Regions from separate parts of the Solibacillus sp. NPDC093137 genome, predicted to be linked through region 2. Evidence: a T-box and tRNA genes for the amino acid it is inferred to sense, from the RefSeq annotation. Region 2 holds a T-box; the other holds one or more tRNA genes.

Region 1 (4,436 bases), on a different contig from region 2:
TCGAATGGAGATGTAACTAAAATTGAAGATTACAACGGGCATGGTACACATGTGGCTGGGATAATAGCAGCTACGCTAAATGGAAATGGCATAGTTGGAGTTGCGCCTAATGCAAATTTACTTATTTTAAAGGTTTTAAACCATAAAGGCAGCGGCACAACAGAATCGTTGGTTAAAGCCATCGATTATGCCGTAAATTGGATAGGACCTAACAATGAGAAGGTTAATATATTATCTTTATCATTAGGATTATCATCTTCTAATGAAATCCTACATAATGCGATAAAACAAGCACTGGATAATGATATTGCTGTTGTTGTTGCCTCCGGTAACGAAGGGGATGGGGATTTATCAACTGACGAATATTCTTATCCTGCAGGTTATGAGGAAGTGATTGCTGTCGGTGCAATTGATACTAATTTTGCCTTAGCTAGCTTTAGTAATACTAATAAAGAAGTGGATATTTATGCTCCAGGGATTGATATTAAATCTACTTATTTAAAAGATAATTTTGAAAGTTTATCCGGAACTTCAATGGCAGCTCCTCATGTTTCAGGTGCTTTAGCTTTATTGATTAACAAATATGAAAATTTAAACAAAAAAAAGCCAACTGAACAAGAATTATTTGATTATTTAATGCAGCACACGACTAAAGTAAAAGTGGGAGATTATGGACAGACAATTTCTATACTTAACCTTGCGCTAGACGTTAATTTAGAGGATGAAACTAATGATAACTTTGAAGAAGATACTTTAGATAAATCGTTACTACTTAAATGTTTTTGTGAAGCTCGAAAAACACAGGCTTTCTTTACACAATGTTTGAGTGAACAATCTTCAGAAAAAGAAAGGGAATTTTTAATATCACTAATTAAAGAATCTGCATCCACAGCCTCATATATAAAAATGTGTGCGAAAGAGTGTGATTATTTGTAAAATTATGTTAGAATAACTAATATATATGCCCATGTCTTCCTCATTGGAAAATAAATAGTTTTACACACACTTAAGAACGTGCGCTCTGAAAAAAATAAGAGTGATACGCTTTTTTTACACACATTACAGAACATACGTTCTTAAACAGGGGGATTTTACTGGTGAATAAATGGAATGAAGAGAAAATTAGACAATTCGAGACAGAAAATTCTGAATTCTTAAAGAATAACTTGGTTGTTTCCTTTCTTAACACATCTCAAAATAAAGAAGTGTATTTGGAGACAATATCAAATCCAACACCTGAAAATATGAAAAAATTAGATATTTTATTTAAAGATTTCTATTTTAATATTCGATTTGTTTCACATATTTCCACAACGCTGAAATTCAACTCAATAAATTACGATAAACGAGCAAAACTGATCCAAGCCAGATTTCTTACAACACTTGATGCGGCAATTAATCCATTGGAAGGTGAGCCAACAACCTTTGGTGATTTAGTAGCTGACGAAAAAGCAGAGACCTTTTTTGAAAGGGCCATTTCAAATGGAAGTCTCGAACATCAAATTACTAGTCCTCTACTAAATGATGCCTATAAGTCCTTGACAACAAAGCAAAAAGAGATTATTAACCTTGCTTATGTTGAAGGACTAAATGATACAGAAATTGGTTTGATTTTAAATAAAACGCAACAGGCAGTTTCTAAAGCGCATAAAAAAGCATTAGAAAAATTGCTACATTACATTAACAGCCACAAATAGTGTGGCTGTTAATGTAAAAAAAAGAGAAGGGGGATTTATTCTTTATGGTGACAGAGCCAACTGATTGGGTAATGATTATAGGGAACTTTGGGTTTCCTATTGCAATAACAATGTATCTTTTTATTAGATTCGAAAAGAAAATAGAAAAATTGGAGTTAAGTATTAGTAAATTATCTGATGTTATTAGAGAGTTTAGAAGGGATTGAACAAATAAATGACACAAGATTTAAAAGCACTTGTAGAAAAATCTAAAAATGATGACAAAGCTTTATTATCGGTAATAAATTATTTTGAACCGAAATTAAAACATCACCTATATCAAACACATCCATTTCATAGAGAAGATCTTCGTCAGGACTTAATGATTAAACTAATACAAACCATAAGAAAATATGATGTAGAGTCTGTTCCTGGTTTTTGGGATATGAAACAAAAGTATAATGAATCAAAAACCAATGAAAAAAAATTTATAAATAAATTTAAATAAAAGTTGTTACTTTTAATACTTTTTCTTCTTTAACTAATATAACTAATATGGTGGCATAGCCAAGTGGTAAGGCAAAGGTCTGCAAAACCTTCATCCTCGGTTCGAACCCGAGTGTCACCTTTTAAAACAAATTTAGGGGGATAAATTTTATGGAAATCATCGTTTACTCTAGTAAAAGTTGTGGACATTGTTCAAACCAAAAGGACTTTTTAAATAAAAATGGCATTGCTTTCGAGGAAAGAGATGTTAACAATAACGAACAATACTTTAAAGAGTTTAAAGCATTAGGTGGGGTAGGAGTACCACTTACTCTATTGAAGGAATCAGGAGAAACTAAAGCTGTAATTAGTGGATTCGATAAGCAAAAACTTTCAGAAATTTTAATTCCACAATAAAATACAAGCATTAGTTTCAAATTTAACCCACTATTAAAGTGGGTTTTTTTATATCCGCGCCGTATTAAGTAGAACGTGGTGATTTATCAATATTTTATTTATTCTCCAACCTTGTCTTTTATCCAACAATCACTTATAATTTAACTATTATTTTTTACTTTAACTTATTATGTAGACCGATGTTTCTAACATTCGTGTTATACGACTTTGAACTTACAAACAGCCTATGGGTTGAACTAACGAAATCTATTTACAGGATAAATGTGTCCTTTTATAGATTTAACTGTTCTTTTCCATCTGCTGTTTTTTTTTGTCCTCATTTTTAGCCAATTAAAGCCCGTATAAGAGAAAGTAATTGCTGCCCAAACATTTTGACTACAAGTTTGTTAATCGTTAATTAGAAGGTAGCTTAACGTAAAAAATAGGTATTCATATGTAAAACGCTACTTATTTTAGGAGGAATTTAAAATGACAGAAGTAAAAGTATTAATCAAACCATTTGAAGTAATTGAGGACCAGATTATTGAATTAGCAACTTTTCAATATTATGCATATGTTGATCACCAGTTTTATTACGACTATGCGACATTGGAAGATTTAAATAATCGTGGCAAATTCGGTGTAAGGGCAGGGGATTTAAGGTTATTCAATATAGATACAAATACTATTGAGAATTTCCCCATCTATACAAAGCAATTCGTAAAGAACACTCCCCCTAATTTCTGCATCACACTAACCGACACTCGGCCTAACTCCAAACAAAAGGTTCCACTTGACCTATTTGATACTATTCACATTAACTATTCAGAACTGGATATTTATGAAGAAGAAAGCAGCAGCTTGATTGCTTACAAGAATGTACATACAGGTCAACTAACTTATTACACAAGAGAAACTCAAAGCCAAATAACAACTATCAATACGTATAAAACATATGTGTACGGATTCTTACCGCTAAGTATTCGTGTTGATGAAAAGGTTGATAAGCAGACAGAACATCACTATGAAGGTGCCGTGTTAACAGTACGAATTTACCGAGAATACTTTAAGTCGCGTAACCAAAAGAAATACCATTTTAGACGTTTCTACAAAGATGTGGAAATACCTATTATGTATGACTATGGCTTTGCCGACCATCCATTTGTCAAAATCAATATGAACTATGACAGTGCGTATAATTTTAAAGAATTGAGTAAATCGAACTTATTAAAAGAAGTCTTTGCTGATGAAATATTAGAAGATCCGCGCAAAAACTGGATTGACTAAACCATTCAACAGCTCACAAAAGGAAACGGTCCATATTTATCGGTGCCACAACTATCAGGAGGAATTATTATGTATAACATTAAAGACGAAGTTGTAACGAAAACATTTGAGGTAACACCTGCAGCAGCTCTAGAATTTGCCGACAATCAGCATTATGTCGTTATAGATTATTCGTTCAATATGAATTTAGAGGAATATAAAGAGCAATCAGACGTGGGTAATGTAGGCATTGAGGGCGGCACATTGTATCTGTACAATCTTGAATCGCAAACTATCGAAAACTTTACATTATGGACTAACGACTTTGATGAAGAGCATAACATACCACAATTTTATGTATGTTTACCTGACCCAGAGGACGACGATGAATTAATTGACTATGATTTAAAGGGCAATTTCGATATTGAATACTGCGAATCTCGGATTTCTACGGATGTTGCTGTGTGCGGTTTTATCAATAAAACTGACGGCAACTTTTTTTATTTCCTAGATTCTGATGTGCAAAGTAATCTTGGTGAAACGCCTTTCCAAGACGGAAATGTTCATTTCAAGCTAGTAGCAAGAAGGGTGTTCTCGAAAATCAATGATTTA
Region 2 (4,436 bases):
TGATATCGGAGGTCCATATGCACCTTACCGTCAAATGGAGCGTCTTGATATTTATAAAGAGCATGCAGAAAAAATGCTGGAAAACGGACAAGCTTATAAATGTTTCTGTACTTCAGAAGAGCTTGAAGCATCACGCGAAAAACAAAAAGCACAAGGTGTTGCTGCACCTGCATATGATGGGAAATGCCGTCATTTAACAGCCGAGGAAGTTGCTGAAAAAGAAGCTGCTGGTATCCCGCACACAATTCGTATGCGTGTTCCTGAAAATGTTACGTATCAGTTCACTGACTTAGTTCGCGGTGAAGTATCGTTCGAATCAAAAGATATCGGCGACTGGGTACTTGTAAAAGCAAACGGTATCCCAACTTACAATTATGCGGTAGTGCTGGATGACCACTTCATGGAAATTACACATGTATTCCGTGGGGAAGAGCATTTATCAAATACTCCAAAACAAATGATGATTTTTGACGCATTCGGATGGGAATATCCGCAATATGGTCATATGACATTAATCGTAAATGAAGATCGTAAAAAATTATCAAAACGTGATGAGTCAATCATCCAGTTCGTTACACAATACAAGGACCTAGGCTACTTACCGGAAGCGATGTTTAACTTCTTTGCATTACTTGGCTGGTCACCTGAGGGAGAAGAAGAAATCTTCTCACATGACGAATTTGTAAAGCTGTTTGATGAAAAACGCTTGTCAAAATCACCATCAATGTTCGATAAAACAAAATTAACATGGATGAACAACCAATATATTAAAAAAATGTCTCATGAAGAGGTAGTTGCTTTAGCATTGCCACATTTACAAAAAGCAGGTTTACTTCCAGAAGAGCTATCGGAAGAGCAACATGCATGGGCTTCTGATTTAATCGCACTTTACCATGAGCAAATGAGCTTCGGGGCAGAAATCGTAGAATTATCGAGCCTATTTTTCACAGAAGAAATTGCATATGATGAAGAAGCAAATGAAGTGTTAACTGGTGAAACTGTGCCGGCTGTTATGGCTTCATTTAAAACTCAATTAGAGGCTTTAGAATCTTTTGATGCCGCTTCAATTAAAGCAGCGATTAAAGCTGTGCAAAAAGAAACAGGCGTAAAAGGTAAGAATCTGTTTATGCCAATCCGCGTTGTGACAACTGGTCAAACACATGGTCCGGAATTGCCGAATGCCATCGCTTTAATCGGCAAGGAAAAAACAATTGCTCGTGTTGAAAAATTTGCAGAGTAATTCATTTTTGAGAATTTGGAAATAACTACAGAATTCTTTGAATGGATATAATGATTGATTTTTCTGAAAATAGATGTAAAATGAATGTAAATTCCATAATGATAGCACGTTGAGAAGGAGAAGTACGCTGCGCACCCCTTATTAGAGAGGATCACCACCGGCTGAAAGTGATCCAGGTTAAGGCAAAGCTGAAATGCACCTTTGAGTATTTAACTGAACTTGAAGTAGGTTAAATCGATTTGTCCACGTTACAGGACTTCAAGCGGAAAAAGTATGGCTACTTTTTCAACCAGAGTGGAACCGCGCATCTAGCGTCTCTGTCACCTTCTTGAGGTGATGGAGGCGTTTTTTATTTAAATTACAAATTAACCCAATGAATATTTAAAGAGTACAATGAAAAAGGAGAGGCAATATGACGATTCAAATTTTCAATTCGTTGACAAGACAAAAAGAACCATTTATTCCGTTGGAGGAAGGTAAAGTAAAAATGTATGTATGCGGACCAACTGTATACAATTACATTCATATTGGAAATTCCCGCCCGGTAATCGTCTATGATACAGTACGCCGCTATTTACAATATGCAGGTTATGAAGTGAAATTCGTTTCGAACTTTACCGATGTAGATGACAAAATTATTAAAGCAGCGAATGAGTTAGGCGAAGAAACTTCTGTATTAACAAATCGTTTTATTGCTGCTTATTTTGAAGATATTACAGCACTGGGATGCCAAAAGGCGGATGCGCACCCTCGTGTAACAGAGCATATGGATGATATTATCGCGTTTATTAAAGTGCTGATCGACAAAGGCTATGCATATGAATCCCAAGGCGATGTTTATTACCGTACACGTAAATTTAATGGCTACGGAAAGTTAAGTCACCAATCAATTGATGATTTAAAAGTTGGAGCGCGTATTGAAGCGGGCGAGAAAAAAGAAGACCCATTGGATTTCGCGTTATGGAAAGCTGCAAAAGCAGGCGAAATTAAGTGGGCATCACCATGGGGAGAAGGACGTCCGGGATGGCATATTGAATGTTCTGTAATGGCACGTGAGCACTTAGGTGATACAATCGATATTCACGCAGGCGGACAGGATTTAACATTCCCTCACCACGAAAACGAAATTGCCCAATCCGAAGCGCATAATGATAAAACGTTTGCGCGTTATTGGATGCATAATGGCTATATTAATATTGATAATGAAAAAATGTCGAAATCATTGGGTAACTTTATATTAGTGAATGATATCCGCAAGCAAATCGACCCGCAAGTGTTGCGTTTCTTTATGCTGTCAGTTCATTACCGTAACCCGATTAACTTCGCTCAGGATTTAGTGGAAGCAGCGAAAAGCGGTTTGGACCGTATTCGTACATCCTATACGAATGTCGAGCACCGTCTAACATCTTCGGCAAGTTTAGGGGATAACAGCGAGCAGTGGCTTGAAAAAATTAGTCAGATAAAAGTTGATTTCGAAAATGCGATGAACGATGACTTTAATACAGCAAATGCGGTTTCAGCATTATTTGAACTTTCCCATATCGCCAATGTGTATTTAAACGAAGCCAATACGGATAAAGAAGTATTACAGGCAATTTTAACGATGTTTGATACAATTGGAAATGTACTAGGTATTCATATAAAAGTAGAAGCAGGATTACTCGATGAAGAAATCGAGGCATTAATCGAGGAACGTAACCAAGCCCGTAAAGATCGTGATTTTGCTCGTTCAGATGAAATCCGCGACCAACTGCTGGGCATGGATATTGTTCTTGAGGATACTCGTCAAGGTACACGCTGGAAACGAGGTCAGTAAATGCAAAATTTAACACCACATGATGTCATACAGCTAAATGCACTGGCGCTCGCTTATATGGGCGACGCCGTGCTTGAGCAAAGAATTCGGGAACATTTAATATTGTCGGGCCGTGCAAAGCCTAACACATTGCATAAAGAAGCGACGAAATACGTTTCGGCCAAGTCCCAGTCCAATATTGTACATCGCATGATTGATGAGAATTATTTAACAGAAGAAGAGCAAGCTGTTTTCCGTAGAGGACGCAATGCCAAATCAGGATCTGTTCCGAAAAATACAGATGTCCGAACATATCGTAATAGCTCTGGATTTGAAGCGGTTTTAGGCTTCTTATTCCTTAGCAAAGAACATCATCGCGCAAATGAAATAATCGATTACGCAATCGAAATTGTCGAACAGGCAAAAGGAGTGTAACTATGGCAGAGAAAAGACAGCAAAATCGTAAACCAAAAGATTTTAAAGGTCGCGATAAAAAAGCAGATACTTTTAAAACTCAGGAGAAAAAGCAACAAGAAAAGCCGCAATCTGCCCAGGAAGAGCTATCAGGAGAAATGATTGCAGGAAAAAATCCGGTACTTGAGGCACTTCGCGCAGGCCGAGAAATCAATAAGTTATGGATTGCTGAAGGCGTTAAGAAAACAGGTGTGCAGGAGCTAATGGACTTAGCGAAAGAACAAGGTGTCCTCGTACAGTTTGTACCAAAGCAAAAAGTCGATAAACTTGCAGAAAACCATCAGGGAATCGTGGCATCAGTCGCGGCATATGACTATGCAGAATTGGACGATCTATTTGCCGCAGCGAAGGCAAAAAGCGAAGACCCGTTCTTTTTAATACTGGACGAGTTGGAAGATCCGCATAACTTAGGTTCGATTATGCGTACAGCAGATGCGATCGGTGCACATGGTATCATTATTCCAAAGCGTCGCGCAGTCGGTTTAACAGCAGTTGTTGCTAAAGCTTCAACAGGTGCTATCGAGCATGTACCTGTTGTACGTGTAACCAATTTAGCCCAAACGGTGGATGAGCTAAAAGAACGCGGTGTATGGATTGCCGGAACAGATGCAAAAGGTTCTGCAGATTATCGTAAAATGGATGCAACATTACCGCTTGCATTAATTATTGGTAGTGAAGGTAAGGGAATGAGCCGTCTTTTGAAAGATAAATGTGACTTCTTATATCACTTGCCAATGGTTGGTCATGTAACATCATTGAATGCTTCCGTAGCAGCGGCATTACTTATGTATGAAGTGTACCGCAAACGACAAGAAGCTAACGGATGAGGTCATGCAAAACATATTGCTAGTAGACGGCTATAACATGATCGGTGCATGGAGTGAGCTACGTCCGTTACGTGAGCCTCACTTTGAAGATGCACGTGAT

What was found. The T-box of region 2 lies ahead of cysS (cysteine--tRNA ligase). A T-box ahead of a tRNA ligase gene usually reads a tRNA of that ligase, here a tRNA-Cys.
Region 1: it encodes a tRNA-Cys, which carries the amino acid that the T-box ahead of cysS (cysteine--tRNA ligase) is inferred to sense. The anticodon was not compared.

What each region holds. Positions count from the first base shown of each region.
Region 1 covers NZ_JBNNVH010000004.1:90,192-94,627, reverse strand. The annotation lists gene ACQKN3_RS14685 (S8 family peptidase) at 1-936, shown strand, start outside; gene ACQKN3_RS14680 (sigma factor-like helix-turn-helix DNA-binding protein) at 1,098-1,697, shown strand; gene ACQKN3_RS14675 (YvrJ family protein) at 1,742-1,903, shown strand; gene ACQKN3_RS14670 (helix-turn-helix domain-containing protein) at 1,912-2,184, shown strand; tRNA gene ACQKN3_RS14665 (tRNA-Cys) at 2,234-2,304, shown strand; gene ACQKN3_RS14660 (glutaredoxin family protein) at 2,334-2,579, shown strand; gene ACQKN3_RS14655 (hypothetical protein) at 3,048-3,845, shown strand; gene ACQKN3_RS14650 (hypothetical protein) at 3,915-4,436, shown strand, end outside.
Region 2 covers NZ_JBNNVH010000007.1:108,541-112,976, forward strand. The annotation lists gene gltX (glutamate--tRNA ligase) at 1-1,240, shown strand, start outside; T-box leader at 1,341-1,562, shown strand; gene cysS (cysteine--tRNA ligase) at 1,653-3,056, shown strand; gene ACQKN3_RS17755 (Mini-ribonuclease 3) at 3,057-3,470, shown strand; gene rlmB (23S rRNA (guanosine(2251)-2'-O)-methyltransferase RlmB) at 3,608-4,336, shown strand; gene ACQKN3_RS17765 (NYN domain-containing protein) at 4,341-4,436, shown strand, end outside.